3 regions of the Streptomyces sp. NPDC127097 genome follow, and region 2 is predicted to be linked to each of the others. Evidence: riboswitches for the same ligand, from Rfam matches in the RefSeq annotation. Region 2 holds a riboswitch; each other region holds the start of a gene.
What was found. A riboswitch is a leader RNA that binds a small molecule or an ion and turns the genes downstream of it on or off. The one in region 2 is predicted to bind cobalamin.
Positions count from the first base shown of each region.

Region 1: linked by a shared signal. The riboswitch ahead of ACFWJW_RS12790 (HoxN/HupN/NixA family nickel/cobalt transporter) and the one ahead of ACFWJW_RS34845 (cobalamin biosynthesis protein) in region 2 are both predicted to bind cobalamin.
Region 3: linked by a shared signal. The riboswitch ahead of metE (5-methyltetrahydropteroyltriglutamate--homocysteine S-methyltransferase) and the one ahead of ACFWJW_RS34845 (cobalamin biosynthesis protein) in region 2 are both predicted to bind cobalamin.

Region 1 is NZ_JBHXFI010000012.1:108,252-118,706, reverse strand. Features, by position in the region: gene ACFWJW_RS12795 (VOC family protein) at 1-419, shown strand, start outside; partial or broken gene ACFWJW_RS12790 (HoxN/HupN/NixA family nickel/cobalt transporter) at 624-1,782, opposite strand; cobalamin riboswitch at 1,792-2,008, opposite strand; gene ACFWJW_RS12785 (alpha/beta fold hydrolase) at 2,118-2,966, opposite strand; gene ACFWJW_RS12780 (MarR family winged helix-turn-helix transcriptional regulator) at 2,963-3,598, opposite strand; gene ACFWJW_RS12775 (hypothetical protein) at 3,810-4,223, shown strand; gene ACFWJW_RS12770 (nucleoside/nucleotide kinase family protein) at 4,186-4,842, opposite strand; gene ACFWJW_RS12765 (methyltransferase) at 5,093-6,286, opposite strand; gene ACFWJW_RS12760 (DedA family protein) at 6,836-7,489, opposite strand; gene ACFWJW_RS12755 (DoxX family protein) at 7,779-8,243, opposite strand; gene ACFWJW_RS12750 (FAD/NAD(P)-binding protein) at 8,304-10,346, opposite strand.
Region 2 is NZ_JBHXFI010000079.1:7,745-18,199, forward strand. Features, by position in the region: gene ACFWJW_RS34815 (sirohydrochlorin chelatase) at 1-882, opposite strand, end outside; gene ACFWJW_RS34820 (cobalamin biosynthesis protein) at 980-1,495, opposite strand; gene ACFWJW_RS34825 (cobyrinate a,c-diamide synthase) at 1,551-2,951, opposite strand; gene cobO (cob(I)yrinic acid a,c-diamide adenosyltransferase) at 2,968-3,564, opposite strand; gene ACFWJW_RS34835 (putative cobaltochelatase) at 3,564-5,681, opposite strand; gene ACFWJW_RS34840 (cobyric acid synthase) at 5,737-7,308, opposite strand; gene ACFWJW_RS34845 (cobalamin biosynthesis protein) at 7,391-8,476, opposite strand; cobalamin riboswitch at 8,630-8,780, opposite strand; gene ACFWJW_RS34850 (hypothetical protein) at 8,983-9,420, shown strand; gene ACFWJW_RS34855 (caspase family protein) at 9,426-10,455, shown strand, end outside.
Region 3 is NZ_JBHXFI010000004.1:487-10,941, reverse strand. Features, by position in the region: gene ACFWJW_RS05250 (xanthine dehydrogenase family protein molybdopterin-binding subunit) at 1-1,221, shown strand, start outside; gene ACFWJW_RS05245 (ATP-binding protein) at 1,362-1,916, shown strand; partial or broken gene ACFWJW_RS05240 (MFS transporter) at 1,987-2,139, shown strand; gene ACFWJW_RS05235 (class I SAM-dependent methyltransferase) at 2,184-3,086, opposite strand; gene ACFWJW_RS05230 (phosphocholine-specific phospholipase C) at 3,313-5,370, shown strand; gene metE (5-methyltetrahydropteroyltriglutamate--homocysteine S-methyltransferase) at 5,431-7,755, opposite strand; cobalamin riboswitch at 7,928-8,115, opposite strand; gene ACFWJW_RS05220 (aldo/keto reductase) at 8,302-9,360, shown strand; gene ACFWJW_RS05215 (Ig-like domain-containing protein) at 9,458-10,455, opposite strand, start outside.

The DNA.
Region 1 (10,455 bases), on a different contig from region 2:
GGCTGACGGTGGATGTCGAGATACCGGGGCGGGCCGCGTTTCTCAGCGCTCCCGGCTCACTCAACGATCATGATCTGGGGCTGTTCGCGGTGGCGCCGGACGCGCCGGGGCCCGAGACCGGGCGGGTCGGGCTGTACCACCTGGCCTGGGAGGTCGGCACGCTCCGCGAACTCGTCGCGGCACACACGCGGCTCACCGAGCGCGGCGCCCTGGTGGGATCGACCGACCACCTCGTCGCCAAGTCGCTGTACGCCAAGGACCCGGACGGCAACGAGTTCGAGGTGATGTGGCGGGTCCCGCGGGAGGACTGGCCGGGCCCGGACCAGCCGGACCGGCTGCTGCCCCTCGATCTGGCGGCGGCGCTGGAGCAGTGGGGGCCGGACCGGGAGACGGGCGCCGCGGCGGGCTCGGCCACCTGAGGCGCCGGACCGGGCCGGGGGAGCGAGGGGCCGGGAGCGGCTCGGGCAGTTGAGGGCGCCGGGCCGGCTCGGCCGCCCGCGGGCGCCCGTCCGGATTGGGACCCGCGGGCGCTCGACCGGACCGGGGCCCGAGGGGCCGGGACCGGTTCGGGCATCCGGGAGGGCGCGGCCGGGGTGCGGGAGCAGGCGCCGGCCCGCGCTTCCTCAGGCTCCCGGCGCGGTCTGCTCCGGCGACTCGGCTCGCCGAGCCCGCTCCGCCCAGCGCTTTTCGACGCCGGCCAGACGCCAGTACGCCAGCGCCGCGGCCCACACCACCACGAACAGGCCGACGATGATGAAGCCGACGTTGTCGAGGTCGAGGCCGGAAATCCAGCCGGTGAGCGCGTCGTTGAGGCCGAGCTTGTCGTGCAGCACGGTCACCAGCTCGATGGTGCCGATGAAGAAGGCGACGGCGATCGACAGACCGGTGATGGTGAGGTTGTAGTAGACCTTGCGCACCGGGTTGGCGAACGCCCACTGGTAGGCGAAGTTCATGAAGGTGCCGTCCAGGGTGTCGAACAGGCTCATCCCGGCGGCGAACAGCAGCGGCAGACACAGGATCGCGTACCAGGGCAGGCCCGCCGCCGCGCCGCTGCCCGCCATCACCATCAGGGTCACCTCGGTCGCGGTGTCGAAGCCGAGCCCGAAGAGGAAGCCGAGCGGGAACATCTGGCCGGGGCGCGAGATGGAGCGGGTGAACCGTCCCAGGAAACGGTTCATGAAGCCGCGCGCGTCGAGGCGCTGCTCCAGCTCGGCCTCGTCATAGTGGCCGTCGCGCATGCCTCGGAAGACCCGCCAGATCCCGGCCAGCGCGATGAGGTTGAGGGCGGCGATGAGGTAGAGGAAGGTGCCCGAGACCGTGGTGCCGACGGTGCCCAGGATCTGGTGGGTACGGGACTCGTCGTTGAGCAGCGTGCCGGCGAGCTGGGCACCGCCGGCCACGAGGGCCGCCATCACCACGACCACGCTGGAGTGGCCGAGGGCGAACCAGAAGCCGACCGAGACCGGCCGCTTGCCGTCGGCCATCAGCTTGCGGGTGGTGTTGTCGATCGCGGCGATGTGGTCGGCGTCGAAGGCGTGCCGCATACCGAGGGTGTATGCGGTGATGCCGAGCCCGACGCCGAAGACCTGGCTTCCGACGGAGTAGTGGTTCGGGACCACGAGCAGGAAGAGCACGCCGAAGGCCACGACATGCAGCCCGGCTATGACGGCCATCAGGCCCGCGGTACGGACGGTGTCCTGCCGGCGCCAGCGGAACGTGGCGGGGGCAGGGGAGTTCGGGGTATCGGTGGACAGGGCCATCCGGGCGGTCACGCTCCAGCACCTCGTGGATCAGTTCGTGAGATGCCGTGGCCGGTCTCCTGGCTTACGGGTGTGTCCGCGTCCGCCCCGGCCTTCCCGGCCGCGGGCTGCGGTCAGTGGCGCCGCGGGCGCGCCAGGCGCCCGCGGAAGGGGTGGAAACTCCCCGATCACAGTGGCGAGGGCCGCTCCGGGCTGGGACCACAAGGTCCGTCACCGGCTTCCCGAACACCACGGCCCGGCCACTCTAGCCGCCGCCCTCGCGGTACGCGGTGCGTGGGGGTTTTCGCCTTCCATGGGGGCACTGCCCTCAATGGACCGGTCACAGGGGGCCGGTTGTGGTGGGCCGGTCGCGGTGGGTCAGTAGTCCAGGGACGAGAGGAAGGCGTGCAGTTCGTGGTCGAAGAGCGGGGTGTTCTCCAGGTTGACCATATGGGCCGCACCCGGTATTCGGACCCTTCGGGCGCCCGGGACGGTCAGGGCTATCGCATGGGCGTTGGCGGAGATGTCCCGGCTGTCGAGGTCGCCGTCGAATACGACCGTCGGCACCCGGACCTCCCCGAGGCGGTCGGCGGCGCCGACTTCGAGGGGCATTCCGGCGCCCATTCCGTCGGCATGGACCTCCACATTGGCCGCGGCCGAGGCGCGCATCCGTTCGCGGAATCCCGGATGCACCGCGGACGGTTCACGATGCGGCCCGTCCACCCATATCCGCAGGAAGTGCTCGACATACCGCTCCGCGCCGTCCGGTGCGCCGATCGCCGCCACCTGCTCCTTGATGTGCGCCAGGACGAAGGGGTCGGTGAAGGCCCGGCCGCTGATTCCCGGGGAGGCGAGCGCGAGGGCCGTCACCCGGCCGGGGTGGGCGAGGGCGGTGTCCAGCGCGACCCGCGCGCCGTGGGAGAGGCCGACGAGGACGGCGCTGGGGACATCGAGGGCGTCCAGCAGGGCGCACAGGTCGTCGTGGTGGGAGAAGTCGCCGGTCACCGTGGAGGACAGGCCATGGCCGCGGGCGTCGTAACGGATCGCGCGCAGGCCGGAGTTGACCAGCCAGGTGAACTGCTCGTCCCACATGTGCTGGTCGAGCATGCCGCCGTGCAGCAGCACCACCGCCGGGCCCGAGCCGGCCGTCTCGTAGAACAGCTCGCCCTCGTCGATCGGCACGATGCCGTTGTCGATCTCGGACCAGGCGGTGATTCTCCGCGTCATTCTCCTGACCGTCCTTTGTGCATGAGAGGGGGCGGGGCGGGTCTGTCGTCGTGGCCGTCAGAATTGCCGTTACTACGGTTCCTGCCGTTACTGCCTTCACTGCGACGACTGTCCCGACTGCCCTGACTGTCGGTTTCCTCCGGTTGAACGCGCGAGCCGTTCGCCAGGTGCCGGAATTCCTCGCCGAGTCGGTCGAGTACGTGCAGCGCGGTGCGGACGTCCTCGGCGGGCAGGTCGGCCAGCCGCTGCCGCAGCTCCGTCGCCTCGAACTGCTGGACCCCGCGTATCGCCGCGGTGCCTTCGGTCGTCAGCCGGATCAGGGGCGAGCGTCGGTGGGCGGGATTCGGGGCCGTGACGACCAGGCCCAGCTCCGCGGCGTGGTTCACCCAGCGCTGCACCGGCTGGCGGTCGAGCCCCATCGAACGCGCCAACTGCGGGACGGTACGCGGACCTTCGGTGCGCAGCGCGTCCAGGAGCGCGTGTTCGCCGGCGGTCATGCCGGTGTCGGCCAGCTCGCGCTCCACCGCGCGCACGACCGTGCGGTGCAGCGGCCACAGACGTCGGATGACGTCGTACAGCAGATCTTCGGTGGCCGCCGGCCCTCCGGCGCCCTCCCCCTCGGTACCCCTCACCGCAGCCCCCTCAGGTCCCTCGTCGTCCCCATCGGCGTCCGCGTCGGCGTTCGCGTCGGCCTCTTCATTGACATCCCCCCCAATGACACTCGTGATGTCATGATGACACCGCTGATGTCGTTTGGGAAGGGGCCTGCCGCGGAATGGAGTTGAGGGGGCGGATGGGTGTGATGAGGCTCGTGTGGTCGGGGCGAGGAAAGGTGGACGGCGGATGAAGGTCGGTCTGTTGCGTGCGGTCGGGGTCGCCACGGCGGTCTACGGGGTGGCGGTGACAGCGGTGCCCGCTCTGCTGGCACGGCCCTCGGGGCTGGTCGATGAGGAGGGGCGGACCGAGCGGGCGACACGCACCTCGCTGCGCCCGTTGGCCTGGCGGGATGCGGTGAGCGGGCTGGCGCTGGCGGTGGCCCCGGAAGGCCCGGCGCTGCGCACCGCCGCGTATGTGCGGATCGCGGCCGACTTCGGGGACGCCGCTCTGCTCGGCGCGACGCTGCCCGGCCGCGACCGGAAGCTGGCGGCGGTGGCGGTGTCCGTGGGGTGGGGTGCGCTGTCGGTGGCCGGGCTGCTCGCCGGCGGGCGGCGGCGGGAGGTTAGGAGCCCGCCGGCGGCGGGGCCTCTTCAGGCGTGAAGGTGATGACGAGGTCGGCGCGGTCGCGAGTGGCCGCCACCACCCGGGCGTTGGCCTCGTCCGAGGCGTGGACGAACCGCTCGGCGTCGGCGCGCGGGCGCCCGAAGCGCTCATGGCGGTCGACCAGCCGCCGGATCCGCTCCGGGGTGTCCAGGTCCACGTACCAGACCTCGTCGAGCAGTGCGCGGACCCGCGACCAGGGGGCGGAGTCGAGGAGGAGGTAATTGCCCTCGGTCACGATGAGCGGGATATGGGGTGCCACGGGGATGCTGCCGGCGACCGGCTCCTCGATCCGGCGGTCGAACGCCGGGGCGTAGACGGCGCTGTCCGGCTCCGGTGCGCGCAGCCGCGCCAGCAGCGCCGCGTATCCGGCCGGATCGAAGGTGTCCGGCGCGCCCTTGCGGTCCGTACGGCCCAGGCGGCGCAACTCCGCCTCGGCGAGATGGAAGCCGTCCATGGGGACGAGTGCCGCCTGCCCGGCCAGCTCCGCGACCACATGGGCGGCGAGGGTGGACTTGCCGGAGCCTGGCGGCCCGGTGATGCCGAGCAGCCGCCGCCGGGCGGGAGTCGCGGACTCGGCGAGCCGGCGGGCGCGGGAGAAGAGATGCCGGGGATCCATGGTGCGTCCATCGTGCCCGATCGGCGTCGCAGCGGCCGGAGGCGCCCCGCTCGGCGGCCCTGCGCCGGCGGCTGCGTCGGCGACACGGCGCTCCCCCTCGCTCGCCGCCGCACTCCGCTCGCCCGGCTCACGCCCGGCCTCCGTTTCTCAGCCGTGGTACTCCATCCCGTACTTGGCGCCCGCTCTCGTTGAGGCGGTCGCGGCCCAGCTCGCCTGTGCGGGGCCGCGGGCCTGACCGTACGGCCGCGGGTCAGGAGGCGGAGGCGGTCCGGTCCGCGAGGCCCAGGCGCCACAGGGACGTGACCTCGGCGGCGCGGGCCACGTGGAGCGGGTCCGAGGTGTCCCGGGCGCGCGGATGGCGCGGGGTGACATCGAGCCGGCCAAGGACCGTGAGGCCGGCCTTGGCGAAGGCGTCGAGGAGTTCGGCGTGCGGACGCAGCCCGAGGTGCTCCGCCAGGTCGGAGAGGATCAGCCAGCCCTCGCCGTCCGGTGTCAGATGGTCCGCGAGGCCGTTCAGGAAGCCGTGCAGCATGCGGTTGCCCGGGTCGTACACCGCGTACTCCACGGGGGAGGTCGGTTTCGCGGGCACCCATGGGGGGTTGCAGACGACCAGGGGGGCGCGGCCGGCCGGGAACAGATCGGCTTCGACGACCTCCACCTGCCCGGCGACACCCAGGCGTTCGGTGTTCTCGCGGGCGCAGGCCAGCGCCCGCGGATCCTGGTCGGTGGCCACGATCCTGCGCACTCCGCGCCGGGCGAGCACCGAGGCCAGCACGCCGGTACCGGTACCGATGTCGAACGCCAGCTCCTCGGTGGGCAGCGGCGCCTCGGCCACCAGGTCGACGTATTCGCCGCGGGCGGGGGAGAAGACGCCGTAGTGCGGATGGATGCGGTCGCCGCCGAGCGCCGGGATCTCGACGCCCTTCTTGCGCCATTCGTTGGCGCCGATCAGGGCGAGGAGCTCACGCAGTGAGACGAGAGTGGTGGTCGGGTCCGAACCCGCCGTGGCGCCGGACGCCTCCGCGCCGGCGGGCTCACCGGGCCCGTACGCCCGGGTGCAGGCTTCGCGGACATCAGGGGCGCGGTGCAGCGGGACGGCGAAGGACGCGTCCAGGGGGACCAGCAGCATGCCCAGGATGCGGGCCCGGTGATTCTGCGCGGCCCGGTGCAGATGGAACGCCTGGGTGACATCGGCGGGCGGTGTCTTGCGGGGGCGCCGGTCGATCCGGCGGGCCATCGCCGTCAGCAGCTGACGGGCGTTGTGGAAGTCGCCGCGCCACAACAGCGCGGTGCCCTCACAGGCCAGCCGGTAGGCGTCGTCGGCCTTGGTCCGGTCGTCCGCGAGGACGATACGGCGCGGCGGCGGGGCGCCGTTCTCGGAGCGCCAACGGGCGGAGCGGGGCTGGTCGGCCTCGGTCCATTCGACGACCGGCGGGTGGTTCACCGAAGAGTGCCTCGTGTGTGTGGTGGGAGCCCTCCCAGGGGTGCCGCCCTCGGAGCGGCGCCGGTCCGGCGCCGGGGGAGCGGTGCTGCGCTCGCAGGAGACGGTGGGCGGGTTGGTGGGACGGTCGACTTTACTCCGTATTGGCATCGGTCTCGGCCGCACCGGCGCGAGGGCGGGCGGCGGCACCGGGCCCGGTGCCAGTCGATGCCGAACGCCCGGGCGTAGCGCACCGTGCCGCGCGGGGGCGGGGAGCCGTCCGGGGACAGCGCCATGAAGGCATCGTCCGGCCAGGGCCGCGGCGGCAGAATGCCGAACCGCGGGGCGGCCGGGGCGAACCCGAAGCGCGGGTAATACGGCGGATGGCCGAGCACGATCGCGGTCCGCTCCCCGGCGGCCCGCGCCGCCTCCAGGAGCGCGCGGATCATTTCCGCCCCGCCGCCGGTAGCCCAACAACAGACCGCCGGTCACCGGCCCAACGACAGACCGCCGATCACATGCCCTCAACAACAGACCGCCGACAACCGGCCCTCGGCGTCCGCCGCCGCCCCGTCAGTGCGCCGGGTGACGCTCCGGGCGGCGCATCAGGAAGGCGGCGGCCGATCCGGCGGCGAAGAGGGCGACGACGGAGAGGGCCGTGCTCATCCAGGAGGTGCCGAGCCAGTGCCCGCCGAAGTAGCCGAGGCTCACGCTGTAGGTCGCCCAGACCAAGCCGGCCAGGGCGGACCAGGGGAGGAACTCGCGGACCGTACGGTGCGCGACACCGGCGCCCAGGCTGACCACGGAGCGTCCGGCGGGGGCGAAGCGGGCCAGGACGACGATGCCGCCGCCGCCCCGCGTCAGCGCCGTACCGAGTCGTTCCTGTGCCGTGGCCAGCCGGCGGGAGCGGCCGATGGCGCGGTCGAAGCGGTCGCCGCCGCGCCGGGCGAGCCGGTAGGCGACCATGTCGCCGAGCACGGAGGCGGTGGCCGCACACAGCACCAGGGACAGCATTTCGGCCAGGTGGGCACCGCTGTGGACGGTGGCGGTGACCTCGGCGCCGCCGACCGCGTCGGCCGCCGTGCCGGTGCCGGCCGCCGTAGTGGCCGCGGCGATCACCAGGACCCCGCTGGGCAGGATCGGGACGAAGACGTCGAGAACGATCGAGATGCTGACGATCACATACACCCAAGGGCTGCCGCCGAGGGACCCCAGGCTTTCCAGCAACGTCCTTCTCCCGGTCCGAACCCCGCCGCGACGTCGCTCGGTGCGGCAGGGGCGGCGCTACAGCCATACAGCGTACGCCTGGCCATGGTGGCCGAAAGGGTGGGGGTGGGATACGTGGGAAGCGGCATTGGGTGCGTGGCGCCCGGGACGCGTGGCATGCCCCTTATGAGGAGGGATGGCCCGCGCCCGGCGTGTCCCGCCCTTGGGCGCCGGACGCGGTGCGGCCCGTACGGCAGAGCTGCCGTACGGGCCGTGGGAGGCGGGCCGGGGTCCGCCGAAGCGTGGGGCGTCAGACGGCGGAGGGCTCCCGCTGAGCGGCCGGGGCCGCCTCCGCGCCGCGGTCGCCGAAGAAGACCCGGTCGAGGGCCCATGCGCCGGGGCCGGTGAAGAAGATCAGCAGGAACGCCCAGCAGTACAGCGCGGAGGGCTCGCCGCCGTTCTGTATCGGGAACAGTCCCGAACCCTGGTGCATGGTGAAGTACGCGTACGCCATCGAGCCGGAGCTGATGAACGCGGCGGCGCGGGTACCCAGGCCGAGCATCACCAGGAGGCCGCCGGCCAGCTGGATCACGGCCGCGTACCAGCCCGGCCAGCTGCCGGTGGGGACGGTGCCGCCCTGGCCCATGGCGCCGCCGAGGACGCCGAAGAGTGAGGAGGCGCCGTGGCAGGCGAAGAGCAGGCCGATGACGATGCGGAAGAGCGCGAGCGCGTGCGGCGTGGATCTCTGGGTGAACGAGGTGAGCGGTGTGGACATGTGGGGACTCCTACGGCTTCTGGGGACGACATAACCGTGAAGGGCACAGGTTAGGGACACCTAATCTGTACTTGCAAGTTCAACCTCTGGCCATATGGGATCTTTGGCTGGAAGCGGCCGCACCTGCCCCGAAACCACTCCCGCCGCCGACGCCACGCCGGTCGCCGAGGCCACGCCCGCACTCATACCGCCCCCCGCGGCCGGGTCCGTGCCCCCGACCGCCGCCCGCAGCGCCGCCCGCGCCACCGCATCCGTATCCGCCAACGTCACCGACCCCACGCCGGGACGCGCCCCGGCCGCGGTCACCCAGTGCACCCCCTCCGTCGGCACCCCGACCGCGAACCGCCGCGGATGGCGCCGCCCGTCGGCCCCGATGAGGTGGTACGGGCTCGGCGACACATCGAGCCCGCCGCTCTCGTAGCCGTCCACGGTGTGCGGCCGGCCGCCGCCCTCGGCCAGCAGCCGGGCCAGCAGCGGGTCCGCGGTGCGCCGGACATCCGGCTCCGGCAGCCGTGCCTCGATCAGGGCCGTCGCCGTCACCGTGGAGCCCGGCACGTCCGGGGAGTGCGCCGTGAAGCCGGGCTCGCGGCCGTCGGCGGAGCCGGGCCGGACCGTCATCCGGGGCCCGACCACCTCCAGCACCCCGGCCTCGATCAGCGCGGTCATCTCCTCGATCCGGCGCCGCGGCGGCCCGATGGAGAGAAAGGCGTTGAGCGGGGTGTACCAGCGGTCCAGATGGTCACGGCGGGACGCGCCGGCCAGCCCGCCGTGGTCGACGATCCGCCGCAGCTCGTTGCGCAGATCCCGCAGCACGTCCAGGGCCGCCTTGACCGGGCCGGACACATTGTCCTGGCGGGCGTGGGCGACGTCCTCCCGCAGATGGTCCAGCAGCCACTCCCGGAAGGCGGCGCGGCCGGCGAACGACCGCTCCGCGTGCGGCCGGGAGATCCGCTCCCAGTCCCAGCGCTCGCCCGGCCCGATCCCGAACGCGTCCAGGGCGGCGGCCTCTTCGGGGCTGCGGTGCGCGCTGCCCAGGAAGCGCTGCCGGAACCGCTCCCGGAAGAGGGGGTCCGGCATGCCGCCCGCATCGCGTCGCGCCAGCAGCGCCTCGTAGTAGACCGTCTCCACCTCCTTGGCCACCAGGGGCCAGACCTCCGCCAGGAAGTCGGGCAGCTCACCGGAGTCCGCGCGCTTGCGGAAGGCCGCTATCACGTCCTCGGTGAGCAGCAGCGGCAGATGACGGCCGTGCGCGCCCTTCGCGTTGTCGCCGCGCGCGTGGTACGGAACGCCGCGCCGGGAGCCCGCGTACAGCCGGGGTTCGCGGCCGGACGGCAGATACGTCAGCGTCCCGTCGGCGCCGCGGACGAACCGGCCGCCCCGGGCCGTCGTCAGCAGCGCCATGTGATCGAAGAAGTTGAGGCCGAGCCCGCGCAGCAGTACCGGACGGCCCGGCGCCAGCGCCTCCAGGGCGGCCGAGAGGTCGGCGGGATTCGCGGGCGGCAGATAGCGCAGCCCGTGCCCGGCGGCGTAGTCGGCCAGCCGCCGCTGCTCCGCGTCCGCGACGGCCGGCAGATGGCCCTGGGCGAGGACCACCGCCCCCAGGCCGTGCAGCGTCCGGCCGTTGTCGAGGGTGAGGGACTGGGTGCCGTCGGGGGCCTCGGCCAGCCGCACCGCGTGGGCCGGGTGCGTCACCACCCGCACCCCCTCGGGTGCGGTGCGCACCGTGTGGCGGAAGAACCACTCCAGATAGCGCCCGTACAGCGCGCGCCCCGGATAGTCGTCCGGGCCGACCTCGCACCCCTCCCAGTCGTACAGGCTCGGCCCGGGGCGTATCGGGCCGGCGCACTCCACGCTGTCATCGGTGAACAGGGTGACCTGCGAGGCCACGGTGTTCATCAGGAGCTCGGGCGGCTGGGCGGTGCGCCACACCTGGCCGGCACCGGGCGGCGCGGGATCGATGACATGGACGGTCAGCCGGGAGCCCGGGGCCAGTTCGGCGGCCGAGGCGCAGATCCGCTCCAGCACGCTCGTCCCGCGCGGCCCGGCGCCGACGAGCGCGAGGGCGTGCCGGGGGCGGTGGTCGGCGAAGTGGTCGGCGGCCAAAAGGAGCTCTCCCTGGGGCGGTGGACGGCCGGGGCGCGGCCGCCCGGGACGTTCGGGCGACGAGCAGAAGTGCGCCCCATCATCACTGCCCGGCCCGCCGGCGGAGGAG
Region 2 (10,455 bases):
GGAAGCGCCCGGCCAGGCCGCGCCGGGTGCCCGCCGGGCGTCCTCCGCCGCCGCCCGGCAACTGCACGGCGCGGCGCCGAACGGCGGCTCGCCCGCCACCGCCGCGCGGTAGCGCTCCATGATCACGTCGGCCACCTCGGGCTCCGGGCCGATCACCGTCGCGCCGAAGACGTCGGTGCCGGGGTGCGCCGCGGCCCAGCCCTCGGCCTGCATGTGCAGCCGCTCCACCGGGCCGCCGGGCAGCAGGAAGTAGGGCAGAACCACGATCCGGCCCTCTTCGCCGGGGCCCGCCGCGGCCGCCAGCGCCCGGCACCGGTCCAGGCCCGCCGGGACGTCGGGTGCCGCCTGCGAGACGAACGCGGTCTCCACGCCCGCGAAGCCGCGCCCCTCCCACAGCAGCCGCGCGGCCCGGGCCACCTCGGCATTGGCGTACGGATCGGTCGCGCCGTGGCCCACCAGCAGCACCGTGGTGCGGGCCCGGTCAGCGGGCTTGCGGGCGCCGCTGCCCAGCGCCTGGTCCAGCCGCCGCTCCAGTACGTCGAGCAGCCTGGGGTGCGGCCCCAGTTCGGCGCCGCAGACATGGGCGAGCCCGGGGTGGCGCTCGCTCGCCCGCGCCAGCACCGTGGGCAGTGCCTCCGGGACCGGGCCGGTCGGGGCGGTCAGCAGGGGTATGACGGCGAGCCGGTCCGCGCCCCGCTCGACGAGACCGTCGACGGCGTCGGACAGCGGCAGCGGCGAGCCGGGGACGCCGAAGAACCCGCCGGCGACCGGCACCTCGGGGTGGCGCTCGGCGAGCAGACGCACCAGGGCGCGCAGGGCGTCGGCCCCGCCTTCGTCGCGGGTGCCGTGACCGGCGATGAGCAGTGCGGGAGAGATCGTCACTAGGTCTCCTTGGTACCGGTGGTTCCGCTGCTGGGCGCCGGGTCGCCGGCGACCGCCGTCCACCGATCCGGGCCACGGCGGGGCGGGTTGGGGGAGGTCATGACGATAACCGCAGCGGAAGAGCGGTCGGTGGCCGCTCCCTCCTACCAGCGGTAAGGGCACCGCTCTCCGTTACAGCGGGCCCGGCCAGCGCACAGGTCGCCCCGGGCGGCCGGTCCCGCGGCGCCGACTTCCGTTTGCCGGCGAGCAGTTCCGCGCCCGGCCCGGCGGCCAGCAGCGCCGCCGCCTCGGCCACGCTCGGCGTCCCGACGGCGGCCGCCGCGGCGCCGGACGGACCGGGCACCGGCACCGCCGCCAGGGCCGCCGCCGGGAACGACCGCAACGGCACCCCCAGCCGGCGGGCCGCCCCGAGCAGGCCCGGCTCCGCCGCCTTGGCCGCGACCGTCGCCAGCGCGACGACCGGCCGGTCCGTACACCCCGCCGCCGCGCGGGCGGCCGCGATCAGCTCCAGCACCTCGGACACCGGCACACCACGGCGCGCCCCCACCCCGACGACCAGCGGCGCCGCGGCACCGCCGGCCGCGCCGGTCTCGTCGGGGGCCCGGCGCGTCATACCGCGACGGCTCCCCGGCCGGGGAGTCTGCCGCAGCCCACCGGCCGTACGCCGCTCATCGCGCGCCGCCGGATGCCGTCGCGCTCCGTGCCGCGCTCGCCACCAGCCGCCCGGCCAGCGAGGGTTCGGCGGCCCAGTGCACGTGCAGATACGAGGCATGCACCCCGCCGGAGACAAAGCCCTCCACCCGGCGCTCCGGATGCGTCAGCCCCCACGCCGGGTCCGCGCCCGCGCCCGGCTCCAGTGCCGTGCGGTGGAACTCGTGGCCGCGCACCCGGGTTCCGGCCGCGGCCAGCGCGTTGTCCCGCAGCGCCACCGCCTCGCGGTAGCCGAGGGTGAGCCGTTCGGTCATCCGGGCCTCGGCGGGCAGCACCCCGCACATCGGCTTCCCGTCCAGGGACCGGGAGAGGTACAGCAGCCCGGCGCACTCGGCGGACACCGGCGCCCCGGAGGCGGCCAGTTCGGCCACCGCGGCGCGCAGCGGGGCGTTCGCCGACAGATCCGGCGCGTACATCTCGGGAAAGCCGCCGCCGATCACCAACCCCTGTGTGCCGGGCGGCAGTCGCTCGTCCCGCAGCGGGTCGAACGGGGCCACCTCGGCGCCCGCGGCGGCCAGCAGCTCGGCGTGTTCGGCGTACGAGAAGGTGAACGCGGCGCCGCCCGCGACGGCGATCAGCGGCTTCTCCGGGGCGGTGGCCGTCCCTTCGGCCGGTGCGAGGTGCGCCGCCGGGTCCCAGGCCGCGTCCGGCAGCTCCGGCACCGTTCGCGCCAGCGCCAGCAGCGCCTCCAGATCGCAGCCCTCGCGGACCCGCGCGGCGAGTTCGGCCACCGACTCCACCGCCTCGGCCCGCCGTTCGGCGACCGGCACCAGGCCCAGGTGCCGGGAGGGCGTACCGGCCCGGCCGTCCCGCCGCAGGGCGCCCAGCACCGGCACACCGGAGGACTCCATCGCCTCCCGCAGCAGCTCCTCGTGACGGTCCGAGCCGATCTTGTTGAGGATCACCCCGGCCAGCCGCACCTCCGGGTCCCAGGAGGCGAAGCCGTGCACCAGCGCGGCCACCGACCGGGACTGCGAGGACGCGTCCACCACCAGCACCACCGGCGCCCGCAGCAGCTTCGCCACCTGCCCCGTCGAGGACAGCTCGCCCATTCCGGACGCCCCGTCGAACAGCCCCATCACGCCCTCGACGAGCGCGAGATCGGCGCCCGCCGCACCGTGCAGGAACAGCGGCGCGATCCGGCCGGGCCCGCACAGGTAGGCGTCCAGATTGCGGCCGGGGCGGCCGGTCGCCAGGGAGTGGTAGCCCGGATCGATGTAGTCGGGACCCACCTTGTGCGGCGACACCGTGAGCCCGGCCTCGGCGAACGCCGCCATCAGGCCGGTGGCCACCGTCGTCTTGCCCGCGCCCGACGACGGCGCGGCGATCACCAGCCGGGGAATCGACCCGCCGCTCACGCGCTGTGCTCCCTGTTCACCATTCGATGCCCCGCTGGCCCTTCTGGCCCGTGTCCATCGGGTGCTTGACCTTGGTCATGTCCGTCACCAGATCGGCGAAGTCCAGCAGCGCCTCGGGCGCGCCCCGTCCGGTGATGACGACATGCTGCGTACCGGGACGGTCGCGCAGCGCCGACACCACCTCCTCGGTGTCGATCCAGCCCCACTTCAGCGGATAGGCGAACTCGTCCAGCACCAGCAGCTTGTAGGTCTCCGCGGCCAGATCCCGCTTGACCTGCTCCCAGCCCTCGCGCGCCGCGTCCTCGCTGGAGGCGATGTCGCGCTGCACCCAGGACCAGCCCTCGCCCATCTTGTGCCAGGCGACGGTGCCGCCCTCGCCGGACTCCCCGAGCACCTTCAGCGCCCGCTCCTCGCCGACCTTCCACTTCGCCGACTTCACGAACTGGAACACCCCGACCGGCCAGCCCTGGTTCCAGGCGCGCAGCGCCAGCCCGAAGGCGGCGGTGGACTTGCCCTTGCCCTGGCCGGTGTGGACGAACACCAGCGGACGGTTGCGGCGCTGGCGGGTGGTGAGCCCGTCGTTCGGTACGACGGACGGCTGTCCCTGCGGCATTACGCGGCCTTCCTGTTGCCCTGCACGGTCCGTACGAGCGCGGAGACACTGTCCGCGCGCAGTTCGTCGAGGGTGATCGCGGTGCCCTGGAGCTCACGGGCCAGCTCGCCCGCGAGACCCAGCCGCACCGGGCCCGCCTCGCAGTCCACGACCACCGACGCGGTGCCCTCACCGGCCAGCAGCCGGGCGGCGCGGGCGGACCGGACGACGGGCTCCGGGCCACCGGTCGCCCGGCCGTCGGTGACGACCACCAGCAGCGGCCGCCGCGAGGCATCCCGCATCCGCTCCACCCGCAGCACCTCATGGGCCTTCAGCAGGCCCTCGGACAGCGGCGTACGGCCACCCGTCGGCAGCTGCTCCAGCCGGGCCGCACCCGCCTCGACCGAGGACGTCGGGGGCAGCGCCAGCTCGGCGCCGGTGCCGCGGAAGGTGATCAGGCCGATCTTGTCGCGCCGCTGGTAGGCGTCCAGCAGCAGCGAGAGCACCGCGCCCTTGACCGCGCTCATCCGCTTCCGCGCCGCCATCGAACCGGAGGCGTCCACGACGAACAGGACCAGATTGCCCTCCCGCCCCTCGCGGACCGCCTCGCGCAGATCGTCCCGGCGCACCACCAGCCCCCGCCCGCTGCGGCCGCGGGCCCGCTGGTGCGGCGCCGCGGCCTGCACGGTCGCCGCCAGATGCAGCTTGCCCAGGGCGCCGTGCGGGCGGCGGGCGCCGGTCGTGCGGCCGTGGGCGGTACGGGCCCGGGAGCGGCGGCCGTCCGCGCCCTCGCCCAGGCCCGGTACGTCCAGGCGCCGGGTGCGGAACGGCTCGGTGGCCCCGACCGCCGCCTTCTCCCCGGCCGCGCCCCCCTGAGGCGCGCTCTCCGGCTCGGCCTGCTCCGGGGTCTGCGGGGTCTGCGGGGTCTGTGGGGCCTCCCGCTCCTGCTGGTGGGGGAGTTCGGCCTCCGGCGGAAGCGGCGCCTCTTCCGGCCCGCCGTCCTGCGGCGGACGCCCGCCGCCCTCCGGGCCGCCCCCGTCGGGGCCGCCGTCCGGACCGTCCGGATCCGGGTCGTCGTCGCCGTCCGTGCCCTCGTCCGCGCTCTCGTCCGCGCCGAACTCCTCCAGCGTCCGGTCGAGTTTGTCCTCGTCCAGGCCGGGGGCGTCGAAGGGGTTGCGGCGCCGGCGGTGCGGCAGCGCCAGCAGCGCCGCCTGCCGCACGTCCTCCTCCAGGACGTCCGTCCGCCCCGCCCAGGCGGCCAGCGCGGTGGCGGTACGCGCCATCACGATGTCCGCGCGCATCCCGTCCACCTCGAACGCGGCACAGGTCGCGGCGATCTGCCGGAGCGCCGCATCGCCCAGCGTCACCCGCGGCAGCAGCTCCCGGGCCGCGGCGATCCGCCCGCGCAGCGCGTCCTCCTCGGCCGCCCAGTCCGCCGCGAAACCGGCCGGATCGGCGTCATAGGCCAGCCGGCGGCGGACGACCGTCACCCGCTCGTCGGGCTCGCGGGAGGCGGCGACCTCGACCGTGAGCCCGAAGCGGTCCAGCAACTGCGGCCGCAGCTCGCCCTCTTCGGGGTTCATCGTCCCGACGAGCAGGAAACGGGCCGCGTGGCGCACGGAGACGCCCTCGCGCTCCACGTACGAGGCGCCCATGGCGGCGGCGTCCAGCAGCAGGTCCACGAGGTGGTCATGGAGCAGATTGACCTCGTCGACGTACAGGATGCCGCGGTGCGCGTCCGCCAGCAGGCCCGGCTCGAACGCCTTCACGCCCTCCGACAGCGCCCGCTCGATGTCCAGCGCGCCGACCAGCCGGTCCTCGGAGGCGCCGACGGGGAGTTCCACCATCCGCGTCGGGCGCTCCTCGACGCCGCCCGTCCCGTGCGGCCCGTCGGGACAGCCGGGGTCCGGCGCGGCCGGGGCGCAGGCGAAGCGGCAGCCGCTGATCACGTCCACGGCCGGCATCAGCGCCGACAGCGCCCGGACGGCGGTGCTTTTGGCGGTGCCCTTCTCCCCGCGGACCAGCACGCCGCCCACCGCGGGGCTCACCGCGTTCAGCAGCAGCGCGAGCCGCAGATCAGCCATCCCGACCACCGCGGTGAAGGGGTATTGCGGGGTCGTGTTGTGCGCGGTCGTCATGCTGTGTCGTCCTCCACGTCGCCGTTGAGCTCCGTATTCGTCCTGTGCGTACCCCTCATGGCGCCCCCGGAGGCACGAACGGCAGTCCCTCCGGCACCCCTTCCTCGATCAGCCGCAGCAGCGCGCCGGTGTCCGCGTGCTCCTCGATCAGATCGCCCAGCCGGTCCAGCTGTTCCTCGCGCAGCACGCCGAAACGGGTGTCGGGGGCCGGGACGAACGCCCGGCCCGCGTCCGCCGCGACCCGCCGCAGGAAGGCCCGGCGGAAGCCGTCGCTCTCCAGGGACCCGTGCCAGTGCGTGCCCCATACGGAGCCGGCCCGGCAGCCGTCCAGGAACTCTTCGTCCCCGCCGGTCACTTCGGCGACACCGTGGTGGATCTCGTAGCCCTCCACCGGCTCGCCCAGCGCCTCGCCGGCCGGCCGCGCGAGCGTCTTCTCCGCCGCGAACCGCACCCGTACGGGCAGCAGCCCCAGCCCGTCGACCACGCCCGCCTTCGACTCGACCTCGTCCTCGATGCGCTCGCCCAGCATCTGGAAGCCGCCGCAGATGCCCAGCACCGGGCGCCCCTCGGCGGCCCGCCGGGCGATCGCGTCCGCCAGACCGCGCTCCCGCAGCCACGCCAGCGCCCGGACCGTGCCCCGGGTCCCCGGCAGCACCACCAGATCGGCGTCGGCCAGCTCCTCGGGCCGGTCCACGAACCGCACCACCACGCCCGGTTCGGCGGCCAGTGCGTCCACGTCCGTGAAGTTCGACATCAGCGGTACGGCACAGACCGCCACCCGCAGCACATCCGCCCCGTGCGGCGGAGCCACCACGCTCTCGCGCACCGCGCCGCGCAGCGACACTCTCAGTCCGTCCTCCTCGTCGATGCCGAGGCCGTGCGCGAAGGGCAGCACGCCCAGCGTCTGCCGCCCCGTGAGGCCGCGCAGCATCGCAAGGCCCGGCTCCAGCAGCGTCACATCGCCCCGGAACTTGTTGACCAGATAGCCCGCGACCAGCGCCTGGTCCTCCTTGGACAGCAGCGCGGTGGTGCCGAAGAACGAGGCGAACACCCCGCCGCGGTCGATGTCACCGACCACGACCGCCGGGATACGGGCGGCCCGTGCGAGGCCCATGTTCACGATGTCGGTACGCCGCAGATTGATCTCGGCGGGACTGCCGGCGCCCTCGCAGATCACCGCGTCATGGGTACGCCGCAGCTCCTGGAGGCAGTCGGTCACCGTCCCGAGCAACTGCTCCCGGCGGCCCGCGTACTGCGCCTTCCCCTGGGACGTCCCCCCGAAGTACCCCCGGGCGCTGAGCTCCCCCACCGGCTTCCCCAGCAGCACCACCTGGCTGCTGCGGTCACTGCCCGGCTTGAGCAGCACGGGGTTCATCAGCGCGGTCGGCGCCACCCGCGCCGCGGCGGCCTGCATCGCCTGGGCCCGTCCGATCTCCGCGCCCTCGCGCGTGACGAAGGAATTCAGCGACATGTTCTGTGCCTTGAAGGGCGCCACCCGGACGCCCTGCCGGACCAGCCAGCGGCAGATCCCGGCCGTCACCACGCTCTTACCGGCGTCGGACGTCGTCCCGGCCACCAGCAGACCACCGCCGACCGCCCCGCCGGCTGCCCTCAACCGCCCGCTCACCGGGTCCTCCTCCTGCGCTTCGGGTCACTACACCCGCCCACCCCCCGAAGGGGGGTGGGCGGCGGGGAAAAAACGGACGGCCTCATACCGCTCCCGCCTTACGCCCGGATACCGGTCCCGCCTCACGCCCGCGCCCCCCGGCCCGCGGAGCAACCGCTCCCCGGGCCACCACCCGAGCCACGGTCCCCCGAGCCACCGCCGCCCGCGCCACGCCGACGGCCGCCCGCGCCGCCACCGTCGTGACCAGCGCCAGCACACTCACCCGGCGGGAGAGCCGCACCGCCCGTTCGATGTCCGGCACCGCCACCGGCGGCGCCGCGCCGTTGAGCACCGGACGGTGTTCCACCCGCCCGCCGTACGCCAGCGTGCCGCCCAGCCGTACGCCCAGCGCACCCGCGAACGAAGCCTCCACCGGGCCCGCGTTGGGGCTCGGATGCGCCCCGCCGTCCGCCCGCCAGGCCCGCAGCGCACCGCGCCGGTCGGGGCCCGCGAGCACGGTCAGCGCGGCGGTCAGCCGGGAGCCGGGCCAGCCGGCGAGATCGTCGAGCCGGGCCGCGGCCCAGCCGAAGCGGCGGTAGCGCGGCGACTTGTGCCCCACCATCGCGTCCAGGGTGTTCACGGCACGGAACGCCACCAGGCCGGGCACCCCGCCCAACGCACCCCATACCAGGGCGCCCACCACCGCGTCGGAGGTGTTCTCGGCGACCGACTCCACCACCGCACGGGCCATCTGCGGCCCGTCCAGCGCCTGCGGATCGCGCCCGCACAGATGCGGCAGCCGCTCCCGTGCCACGTCCAGATCACCCGCCGTCAGCGCCCCGCCGACGGCCCGCGCCTCCCGGCCCAGCGAGGTGCCGCCCAGCACGGCCCAGACCGTCGCCGCGGTCAGCGCGACCCCACCGCCACCACGGAGCGACAGCAAAGCAGCGGGAGCATCGCCCCGCAGGGCGCGCTCCACCAGCGCCGCACCGGCCGCGGCCCCGCCCGCGCACAACACGGCATGAGCCGCCCCGTAACCACGGTGGTCGCGCCACAGTCGGCGCTCGACGGCGCCCGCGGCCCGGCCGAACGCGGCCACCGGATGGCCGCGCGGCGGATCCGCCGCGATCAGGTCGCCGAGAAAGCCGAGGGCCGCGCCGCACACATATCCCGCGTGTTCGCCGCGCATCGGGTCAGGCCGCCGTCAGGGCGTGTCCGTGACGTGCCGCCCGGCCCCGAAGGAGCCCTGCGGCGGCGGGCAGTGGCGATCTCAAGGGGCGGCCGGGCATGGCGGTATGTCCTCACTCAGGGTCCGCGCCCTGGCTCGACGTGACGGCGACCAGAGTCTCCTGGCTCCCGGATCGGCGTGTCCTCCGGCCTTCCAGTCCCGCGTACATCATCCGACGTATGCGAGGCGGACCGTGGCCTTCGCTGGAGGAACGCTCCCCGGTGACAGTGGCGGGACCGCGCCGGATTCGCACCGGACTTCCTCTGCTGTCGCCGATTGGCTCCGGCAGTCCACCACGCCCCGCGAACGCCGTCAACTCACCCTTGACCTGCGACGCTGCCCCGTGGCAGGCGCTGTGGTGCACGCCACAGCGTGGCTGGGGGGTCACGGACGGTTGCCCGCGCACCTGATCCCGCGTCACTATCTGGTGCACGGCGGCGAAGGGGCCGCCGGAAGGGGGCCGGGGGATGCCGCAGCGCGCTGACCGTCAAGAGATCCGTATCAGGATCACGGGCACGAACAATCCTGACCAGGACGTCGAGGACCTCAAGGCGTGGCTGGAGCGCGAGCCCTGGCTGAACGGGCGGTCGCACGACTGGGAACTGCGGCCGGCGGGGGAGCGCGACGACGGCCCCGGCGACATGGCCATCGGCGTCGACGACCTGATCCTGGTCGTGGTCGGCGCGGTCGCCACCGAGATCACCAAGAGCCTGACCATCGCCCTGCGCGAGTGGCTGCGCCGCCGCAGGGAGGAACGTGACACCGGCGAACGGCCCGCCGTGGCGGTCGGCGCCGGGGACGGCGAACTGCGCGCACTGGGCGACCCGGCACCGGGCGCCCCGGCCCCCGAACGCCCCGATCCGGGCAGCCCGGCGAACGGGGGCGGCAGCACCGCCGGGGACTGAGCCGGATGTCCGAATACGACGCACGGGGCAAGGTCAACCGGGCGCTGCTGATCTGTGTCGACGACTACCGCCACCTGCGGCCGCTCCCCGCCGTGCGGGACAACCCCCAGGAGCTCGAACGCGTCCTGCTCGCCCCCGGCACCGACCTCTTCACCAAGGGCGAGGTCGTCATCTGCCGGCCCCAGGAGCCCTGGGAGGTCGAACAGGCCCTGGACGCCGTCACCCAGGAGGCCCGCGGACTGCTGCTGGTGTACTTCTCCGGCCACGGCCGGGTCGGCCCGGACGGCGGCAATCTCCAGCTCATGGTCGGTGCGTCGGAACGGCGGCACAAAACCGTGTCCTGGCAGGACACCGTGCTGTCCTACCTGGACAACGCGCGGGCCGACCGGATCGTGATCGTCCTGGAGTGCTGTTACGCCGGCAACGCCGGGGAGGCGTTCCACGCCTGCCGCACCCCCACGTCGCTGCTGATGGCCGCCCAGCCCAACCGCCGGATCTTCAGCGGCGAGGAGCCCACCGGCGGCAGTGTCTTCACCCGCGCCCTGCGGCAGATCCTGGAACAGGGCATCCCCGGCAAGCGGTTCGTCACCTTCGAGGACCTGGTCCGGGAGCTGCGGGACCAACTGGCGGGCGAGCGGACCCCGATGGGCGACGTCTGGGAGCCCCGCTCGGCCAAGCAGAACACCGTCGACGACGTCATCCTGTCCTTCGCCACCCCAGGCATCCGGCCCCCCACCCCGCTGCGGATCCGATTACGGCGCCGGCTGAACACCTCCTTCCGGCACTGGTTCCGGATCCTGATGGTGCTGGCGATCATCGCCGTACCGGCCACCGCGGGCGTCGTCCTGCTGAACCTCCCGCGCGGCGCCGAAGCCTGCCCGCCCGCCCTCGAACTGCGGCTGCTCACCGCGCCCGAGGCCGAACCCGCGCTGCGCCAGGCGGCCTTCGGCTACGAGATGTCCGACGCCAACACCCGGCCCCTCAACGGCGAGGGCGACCTCCCCGACGGCTGCCGGCGCGCCCAGATCACCGTCT
Region 3 (10,455 bases), on a different contig from region 2:
GTCACGGAGTTCGTCGAGCAGGCCGCGGTCCCGGGGCGCGTCATGTACACCTCGCCGAACAGCCGCACCGTGCACCGCGTCGTCCCGCTCGACGTACCGACGCCCTCCTGGATGCGCGCACCGGGCGAGGCCCCCGGGATGTACGCCCTGGAGTCGGCCGTCGACGAACTCGCCGTCCTCCTGGACATCGACCCCGTCGACCTGCGGATGCGCAACGAGCCGGACACCGAGCCGGACAGCGACCGCGCCTTCAGCAGCCGTCAGCTGGTCGGCTGTCTGCGGGAGGGCGCGGAGCGCTTCGGCTGGCTGCCCCGGGACCCCCGGCCCGGCGTCCGCCGGGAGGGCGATCTGCTGCTGGGCACCGGTGTCGCGGCCGCCACCTACCCGGTCTACGTCGCCGCCTCCTCCGCCGAGGCGCACGCCGCCACCGACGGCGGTTTCCGCATCCGGGTGAACGCCACCGACATCGGCACCGGCGCCCGCACCGTGCTCGCGCAGCTCGCCGCCGGTGTCCTGGCCGTGCCCGAGGAGCGGATCCGGATCGAGATCGGCAACAGCGATCTGCCGCCCGCGATGCTGGCCGGCGGTTCCGCGGGCACCGCGTCCTGGGGCTGGGCCGTCCACAAAGCCTGTACGGCGCTGCGGCACCGGCTCCGGGACCACGTCGGACCGCTCCCGGCCGACGGGCTGACCGCCGCCGCCGACACCCGCCGGGAGACGGCCGAGGGCTCCCCGTACGCCCGGCACGCCTTCGGCGCCACCTTCGCCGAGGTCCAGGTCGACACCGTCACCGGAGAGGTCCGGACGCGGCGGCTGCTGGGCGTCTACGCGGCCGGCCGCATCCTCAACTCCCGTACGGCGCGCTCCCAGTTCATCGGCGGCATGACGATGGGGCTGGGGATGGCGCTCATGGAGGGCAGCGTGCTGGATCCCGCGTTCGGTGACTTCGCCGAGTGCGATCTGGCCTCGTACCACATTCCGGCCTGCGCCGATGTGCCGCTGATCGAGGCGCACTGGCTGGAGGAGGAGGATCCCCACCTCAACCCCATGGGCAGCAAGGGCATCGGGGAGATCGGCATCGTCGGCACCGCGGCGGCCCTCGCCAACGCCGTCCGGCACGCCACCGGGGTCCGGTTCCGCGACCTCCCGCTCACCCCGGACAAGGTCCTGCCGCGGCTGGTGGACCGGCCGGGGGAGGGCCGGGCCGGCGGACTCCACTGAACCAAGATCAGTTGCGGAACCCGCCCGGCCGGGTCACCATGACAAATGACCCATACGTGATTATTGCTCACTCTTCGTGTTTCGGGGTTCGTTGGTCCAACGAGGTGAAGGGCGTGAGCCTCGCGGTGAGGAGCCACGACATGACACTTCCCAGCGACCGGCACTACACGGTCGAACTGCATGCTTCGGCGGAGCGTGTGCCGCAGATCCAGCGGATTCTGGCCGCGCACCTGCGGTACTGGGATCTTGAGCTGCATATCCCGCCCGTATGCCGGGGAGTGGCGGAACTCCTGACCAACGTCCATCGCCATATCGGCCCGGACGCGCCGTGCGTCGTCGAACTCCGCTGGACCGGCCGGCACCTCACGGCCTCCGTCGCCGACCAGGGGCCGCGGCTGCCGAAGTTGCTCAGCGCGGGCGGCGGCGGGCTCTCCAGAGTGGCGGCGCTGAGCGACAGTTGGGGCACCTGTGGCACCCCGGACGGCAAGGTCATCTGGTTCACCCGCCGGGTCGAGGCGGCCCGCAAGACGCCGCTGACCAGCCGCACCCCGCTGCGCAGCGTGCCCGACGCGAAGGGCCAGCCGGCGGTGCCGCCGCCCGTGCCGGCCGAGCCGCTCGCCGAGCCCGTACGGGAAGCCGTCGCCGAGACCGGCGCCGAGACTCCCGCGGCCTCGTCCGAGGCGTCGCTGGTCTGACCCGCCGCCAACGAAGCGCCGTCAACGAAGTGGCGAGGTGTTGACGCCGACCGCGGTCGCGCCTCGCCCGGACACCATCGTCCGGCTGTCCGGTAACCGCCTGGTCGCGACCCACTACGGGCTCTACAACACCATCTGCGGTATCGGCATCACCCTCGGGAATCTGCTCACCGGCGCCCCACCGGACGCCTCCCGGTCCGCCGGACTGCCCGCCCCGCCTTGGGATCGCCCTCCCGGCCCCTCACCGGATCCGGGCCGTCGAGCCGGTCATCGCCTCCGGGCCGTCACCAGCCACGCCGCGCTGCCGAGCGTGACGCCGTCGGAGCCCTGGTGTTCGGCCAGGGCATCCCGCAACGCGGTCACCGTCTTGGCCCGCGCTTCCGCACTCGCCTCGGCGAGCATCGCGCGCGACCCCGGCATGTCGAGTTGGTAGGCCACCACGTCGTCCGGATCGGGGCCCATCCACATCGGCTCGTCGACGGCGCTGATCGTGACCTCGTCGAATCCCGTGCTGTCCAGCAGCTTCTTGATCCGGTCGGCGTCGGCGAGTGAGAACGGGCCCGGGGCGCCGGGCGCATCGAGCTCGGGCAGCTGTACATACGGGGCGATGGCGTCCATCGGCACCGTCAGATAGGCATTGTCCCGCAGGCTCCGCCAGCACAGGAACGCCAACTGTCCGCCCGGACGCAGCGCTCGGGCGATATTCGCGAACGCCGCCTCCGGGTCGGCGAAGAACATCACCCCGAAACGGCTGATCGCGATGTCGAAGGCGCCGTCCTCGAAGCGATGGACCTGGGCGTCCCCTCGCTCGAAGGTGATCTGCGGCAGTCCGGAGCCCGCGGCCTGCTTCCGGGCCGCGGCCAGCATCGGCGCCGACACATCGACGCCGAGCACCGACCCCTCGGCGGCGGCCCGCGCCGCCTCCAGGCTGGTCCCGCCGCTGCCGCATCCGATGTCCAGCACCCGGCTGTCCGCCCGGATCCCGGCCGCCGCCATTAAGTGCGGGGTGAGCAGGCGATACCGTGCCTCCTGCCTTTCCCGCTGCTGGACCCAGTACCGTCCGTCGTCCCCGTTCCAGGTCTCGGCCTGCCCGGCGTTGCCCGCCGCGATCTCGTCGGGCAGCGGTGTCCCGCCGTCCCCGGCCACGGCCTGATCCTTACCCTGTCTCATTATTCCCCCTTGTGTGAAATGTTCGCGGGTGGCTGTACGACGTCGCCGACCAGGGAGTTCGTCGCACGTACCCCGATGTGCCATACCTGCGACACCCCCCCTTCCCTGGCGCTCGTTCCTCTTGGAACACTCTGCTGACCGTGGTTCCGCACCACTCCTCACACAACCGCACACCAACACCCGTCATTTCGGCAACTCCCCCACAAGCGAAGAGGTTCCCAGCCCCATGCCTGAATTGAATCGCCGGCGTTTTCTCCAGATCGCCGGCGCCACCGCCGGTGCCTCGGCCCTGACGAGCAGCATCGCCCGTGCCGCAGCCATCCCCGCCAAGCGAAGCTCCGGATCCATCAACGACATCGAGCACATCGTCGTCCTGATGCAGGAGAACCGTTCCTTCGACCACTACTTCGGCTCGCTCAAGGGCGTACGCGGCTTCGGTGACCCGCGTCCGCTCGTCCTGGAGAGCGGGAAGTCCGTCTGGCACCAGCCGGACGGCGACAAGGAGGTGCTGCCCTACCACCCGGACGCCGAGGACCTCGGCATGCAGTTCATCGCCGGCCTCGACCACGACTGGGCGGGCGGCCACAAGGCATGGAATAACGGCAAGTACGACAACTGGATCGCCGCCAAGACCGCCGGGACGATGGCCCATCTGACGCGTAAGGACATCCCGTTCCACTACGCGCTCGCCGATGCGTTCACCGTCTGCGACTCGTACCACTGCTCGTTCATCGGGGCGACCGACCCCAACCGCTACTACATGTACACGGGTCACGTCGGCAACGACGGCAAGGGCGGCGGCCCGGTCCTCGGCAACGAGGAGGAGGGGTACGACTGGACGACGTACCCGGAGCGGCTGGAGAAGGCCGGGATCTCCTGGAAGTTCTACCAGGACATCGGTGACGGCCTGGACGCGGACGGCAAGTGGGGCTGGATCGACGACGCCTACCGCGGCAACTACGGCGACAACTCCCTGCTCTTCTTCAACCAGTACCGCAACGCCAAGCCCGGCGACCCGCTCTATGACAAGGCCCGCACCGGCACCAACGCCAAGGAGGGCGACGGCTACTTCGACCGGCTCAAGGCCGATGTGAAGGCCGACAAGCTGCCCAAGATCTCCTGGGTCGCCGCCCCCGAGGCATTCTCCGAGCACCCCAACTGGCCCGCGAACTACGGCGCCTGGTACGTCTCCCAGGTGCTGGACGCGCTCACCTCCAACCCCGAGGTGTGGAGCAAGACCGCGCTGTTCATCACCTACGACGAGAACGACGGCTACTTCGACCACGTCCTGCCGCCCTTCCCGCCGGCCTCCGCCGACCAGGGCCTGTCGACCGTGGACACCACGCTCGACAGCTTCGGCGGCAACGCCAAGTACTCCGCGGGTCCCTACGGCCTCGGCCAGCGCGTCCCGATGCTCGTCGTCTCACCCTGGAGCACCGGCGGTTTCGTCTGCTCCGAGGTCTTCGACCACACCTCCATCATCCGCTTCATGGAGCGCCGCTTCGGCGTCCACGAGCCGAACATCTCGCCCTGGCGGCGCGCCATCTGCGGCGACCTGACCTCCGCCTTCGACTTCGGGCTGGAGAACACCAAGCCGGCCTCGCTCCCCGCCACCGACGGCTACCAGCCGCCGGACAAGGAGCGGCACGACAGCTATGTGCCGAAGCCGCCGGCCAACCCCGTGCTGCCCAAGCAGGAGCCGGGCTCCCGCCCCGCCCGCCCGCTGCCGTACGAGCCGCTCGTCGACGGGTCCGCGACCCCGTCCACCGGCCGCTTCACCCTCACCTTCAAGAGCGGCGACAAGGCGGGCGCCTGCTTCACCGTCACCGCGGGCAACCGCACCGACGGCCCCTGGACGTACACCACGGAGGCCGGCAAGAAGATCTCCGACACCTGGAACACGTCCTACTCCAAGGACGTCTACGACCTGTCCGTCCACGGCCCGAACGGCTTCCTGCGCACCTTCAAGGGCAACGGCAAGAAGACCGGGCCCGAGGTGACCGCCCGCCATGACAAGACGGCCGGCCGCGTCGTACTCACCCTGACCAACCCCGGCCGCACCGACTGCCACCTCACCGTCACGCAGGCTTACGGCGGCCCCGCCGAGACCTACCCGGTCCGGGCGGGCGCCACCGTCAAGAAGTCGGTCGACCTGCGGGCCAGCAAGCGCTGGTACGACCTGTCGGTCACCTCTGACACCGACCCCGCCTTCCTGCGCCGGTTCGCCGGCCATGTGGAGACCGGCGAGGTCGGTGTGAGCGACCCGGCGATCATCACCGGCTGAGCCGCCCACGACGGGCCGGGACCGGCGCCCCCACGGGTGCCGGCCCCGGCCCGCACGGCGTCAGGAAGCCCCGCCGGGCAGCCCGCCGCGGACCTCCCGGGCCGCGGTGACCAGGTTCTCCAGGGCCTCCCGCACCTCCGGCCAGCCACGGGTCTTCAGACCACAGTCCGGGTTGACCCACAGCCGCTCGGCCGGAATCGCGGCAAGTCCCTTGCGCAGCAAGGCCGTTGCCTCGGCCACGTCCGGGATGCGCGGCGAGTGGATGTCATAGACCCCGGGCCCCACCTCGCGCGGGTAGCCGGCCGTGGCGAGCTCCGTGGCGACCTGCATATGGGAGCGGGCCGCCTCCAGGCTGATGACATCGGCGTCGAGGTCCTCGATGGCCCGGAGGATGTCACCGAACTCCGCGTAGCACATATGGGTGTGGATCTGGGTGTCCGGACGGGCCCCGCCGGTGGTGAGGCGGAACGCCTCGGTGGCCCAGGCCAGGTACGCGGCGTGGCCGGCCGCACGCAGCGGCAGCGTCTCGCGCAGCGCGGGCTCATCGACCTGGATGACCGAGGTGCCCGCCGCCTCCAGGTCGTTCACCTCGTCGCGCAGCGCGAGCGCCACCTGGCGGGCGGTGTCACCCAGCGGCTGGTCGTCGCGGACGAAGGACCAGGCGAGCATGGTGACCGGGCCGGTGAGCATGCCCTTGACCGGCCGCTCGGTGAGCGACTGGGCATAGCGGGTCCAGCGCACCGTCATCGGCTCGGGACGGGAGATGTCCCCGGCCAGGATCGGCGGCCGGACATAGCGGGTCCCGTAGGACTGCACCCAGCCGTGCTGGGTGGCGAGATAGCCGGTCAGCTGCTCGGCGAAGTACTGGACCATGTCGTTGCGTTCCGGTTCACCGTGCACCAGGACGTCGATCCCGGCCTTCTCCTGGAAGGCCAGCACCTCGCGGATCTCCGCCGAGATCCGCTCCTCGTACCCCTCGGCGTCCAGCCGCCCGGCCCGCAGCTCCGCCCGCGCCGTGCGCAGCGCGGCGGTCTGCGGGAACGAGCCGATGGTGGTGGTCGGCAGCAGCGGCAGCCGGAGGTGCGCGCGCTGGGCGGCGGACCGCTCGGCGTACGGCTGGGATCGGCGGCCGTCGGCCTCGGTGACGGCCGCGGCGCGGGCCCGCACCGCCGGGTCACGGGTGAGCGCCGAGCCCGCCCGGGAGGCCAGGTCCGCGCGGCTGGCGGCGAGTTCGGCCGCGATGGCGCCGGTGCCCCGGGACAGACCGCGCGCCAGCGTCACGATCTCCGTGGTCTTCTGCCGGGCGAAGGCCAGCCAGCGGGCGATCTGCGGGTCGATGTCCCGCTCGGCCCCGGTGTCCAGCGGGACGTGCAGCAGCGAGCAGGAGGACGACACATCGACCCGCTCGGCCAGTCCGAGCAGCGTGCCCAGGGTCGCCAGCGACTGCTCGTAGTGGTTGATCCAGATATTGCGGCCGTTGACGACGCCGGCGACCAGCCGCTTGCCGGGCAGCCCGCCGACCGCCGCGAGATCCTGGAGGTTGCCGGCCGCGGGGCCGGTGAAGTCCAGCGCCAGGCCCTCGACGGGCGCCTTGGCCAGCACCGGCAGCGCCTCGCCCAGCCGGTCGAAGTACGAGGCGACCAGCAGCTGCGGGCGGTCGGTGAGCGCACCGAGGTCCCGGTAGGCGCGGGCCGCGGAGTTCAGCACGGCGGGGGAGCGGTCCTGCACCAGCGCCGGCTCGTCCAGCTGCACCCAGCGGGCGCCGGCCGCCCGCAGATCGGCGAGCACCTCGGCGTAGACGGGCAGCAGCCGGTCGAGCAGCGTCAGCGGATCGAAGCCGGCCGCGACGCCGGGCGCGGGCTTGGCCAGCAGGAGGTAGCTGACGGGCCCGACGAGGACCGGCCGCGCGGCGAGTCCGAGGCCGAGTGCCTCGGTCAGCTGGGCGACCTGCGCGGCGGAGTCCGCGGCGAAGACCGTGTCCGGCCCCAACTCCGGGACGAGGTAGTGGTAGTTGGTGTCAAACCACTTGGTCATTTCCAGCGGCGCCACGTCCTGGGTGCCGCGGGCCATCGCGAAGTAGCCGTCCAGGGGGTCGGCGGCCACCGCGGCGCGGTGCCGCGCCGGGATCGCGCCGACCATCACGCTGGTGTCCAGGACGTGGTCGTAGTACGAGAAGTCGCCGGTCGGCACCTCATGGACGCCGGCCTCGGCGAGCTGCCGCCAGTTGGCGCGGCGCAGACCGGCGGCGGTGGTACGGAGCGCGTCGGCGCCGACGCGGCCCTTCCAGTAGCCCTCGATGGCCTTCTTGAGTTCACGGTTCGGCCCCTGACGGGGGTAGCCGTGCACGGTCGCTCGTGCTGCCGCGGCTGCGGACCTGCTGGTCACGGAACTCTCCTTCGCGAGTCTGTCTCCATGGACCACGGGACAGTCGGGGGCGCGAAGGAACGGCAAACCCGGCGGGACCCGGCGCTCTTCCGCCGGCCGTGCCCGCCCGATGTGTCCGCCGACCCGCCCTCGAGGTCACCGAGATCACCCCGCACACCGGTCGCGCGGGGGCACTGGCAGGTCTTCGGACTCGCGGGCACATCCGCCGAAGGCGGACATCTACTGGCCGTCGCTTCCCAGACCCGGCCGGGCCCAGTGCGTATGACGGCGGTCGTTCCCACTCACCGCTGCGGGGCAGTCCCGGAATTCCACCGGGTTCCCTCTTGCGACGCGCCTGCCTGGCGGGCAGGGCGAACCAGTTGCACGCGCCAGCCTAGGCGCTGCCGCCCGCGGGGGACACCGCCACCGGACCTCCCATAGGTGACATCGGCCACCGCCGGGACGGCAACGCGCCCCCGCCCGCGGTGCCGTGGCTTGCCCTGGAGTGCGCTCCAGCTCCTAGCGTGGGCGCACGACTTACCGCTGTCGCTGAACGAAGGGAACCTCGTGCGCTACACACTGTTCGGCAGGACCGGTCTGCGGGTGAGCGAGCTGAGCCTGGGCGCCATGACCATGGGCGACGACCGGGGCCAGAGCGCCGCCGAGGACACCAGCGGCCGGATCCTGGACGCCTACACGGACGCGGGCGGCAACTTCATCGACACCGCGAACATCTACACCGGCGGCGCCTCCGAGCGGATCCTCGGTGGGCTGCTGGAAGGCCGCCGGGACCGCTTCGTCCTGGCGAGCAAGTACACCTGCATGACCCACCAGGGCGATGTGAACGCGGCGGGCAACCACCGCAAGAACCTGGTGCGGTCGGTGGAGGCGAGCCTGGACCGGCTGCGCACCGACCACCTCGATGTGCTGTGGGTGCACGCCCGGGACAACTTCACGCCGGTGGAGGAGGTCATGCGGGGGCTCGATGACGTGGTGCGCTCGGGAAAGGTGCTCTACATCGGGGTGTCCGACTGGCCCGCCTGGGAGATCGCGCAGGCCAACACCCTTGCCGAACTGCGCGGCTGGACCGCGTTCGCGGGCTCGCAGCTGCGCTACAACCTGCTGGAGCGGACGCCGGAGCGGGAGCTGCTGCCGCAGGCCCGCGCCTTCGATCTGGCCGTGCTGGCCTGGGCACCGCTCGCGGCCGGCAAGCTCACCGGCAAGTACCGCCGCGGGGAGACCGGCCGGCTGGCCACCGCGGACGACGGCGCCACCCCGAACCACCTTGAGGAGGAGACCCTCACCGCGGTGCTGGAGGTCGCCGAGCAGGGCGGCTGGAGCCCCGCACAGGTGGCCCTGGCCTGGCTGCGCAGCCGGCCCGGCAACATCATTCCGATCATCGCGGCCACCAAGGAGAGCCAGCTGCGCGACAATCTCGGCGCCGTCGACCTCACCCTGGACGCCGACGCGCTGGACCGGCTCGACCGGACCAGCGAGGTGCCGCTGGGCTTCCCGCACGACTTCCTGCGGCAGCCGGGCGTCATCGAGAACGTCTACGGCGACCGCTGGGCCGAGATCGAGGACCGGCGCTCCACCCACCGCCGTACGACGAGCGACATCCGCTGACCGGACGCCGCAACGCGGGTCGCCCCAAAGCCGGACGCCGCCGCCTGAGCAGTCAGGCGGCGGCGTCCGTTCGGCTACCGCGGGAGCGCGGGCCGGGTCAGCGCAGCGCGCTGCGCTGCTGCCACTGCTGCCAGCTCTCCTGCCAGACCTCCAGGCCGTTGCCGACGTCGGTCTTGTTGGTGTTGGTGGTGTTCTTGACCTCGACCGTGGAGCCGATGGTCAGGAAGTCGTAGGCCCTCTTGGCGTCCGAGGTGGTCATGCCGAAGCAGCCGTGGCTGTTGTTCTCCACGCCGATCGACTTGTTCCACGGGGCGGAGTGCAGGAACGTCCCGGAGGCGGTGAGGTGGGTGACCCACTTGGAGTCCAGCATCCACTCGCTGCCGTGGCCGATGGTGGCGGAGTCCATGGTCTCGGCCGCGTTCTTGCTGCGGACGGTGTGCACCCCGCCGCGGGTCGGGTCCTGCGGGGAGCCCGCGGAGCCGGAGATGGTGCCGACGCTCTTGCCGTTCTCGTACATCGTCATGGTGTGCGAGGGGACGTCGATGACGGCCTTGTGGTCGGCGCCGATGGTGAAGCCGAAGTTGTAGTCCCGCGCGAACCAGCCGCCGTCACCGGAGTTGATACCGGACAGCGCGCCCTTCACGGAGACCTTGGTGCCGGACGGCCAGTAGTCCTTGGGCCGCCAGTCGATCCGGTCCTTGCCGGAGTAGTCCTTGACCCAGCCCCAGGAGCCCTCGACCTTGGGCTGGGTGGTGACCTTCAGCGCCCGCTCGATCTCGGCCTGCCGGTCCTTGGCCACCGGGTTGTCGAAGAGGATCGAGACCGGCATTCCGGTGCCCACGGTCTGGCCGCCGGACGGGGTGTTGGTGAGCTTGTTGACCTTGCCGGCCTGCTCCGTGGTGAACTTCGAGGTGGCCGAGGACTCCTTGCCCCCGTCGGACTTGGCCTTCGTCCGCACGGTGTACGTGGTCCCCGGCATGACCTTGCCGTCCGACTTCCAGGCCGCGCCGTTGCCGGAGAGCTCTCCGGCGACCTTGCCGCCCTTGTCGTTCTCGACCTCGACCGAGGTGAGCTTGCCGCCGTCGGCCCGTATGG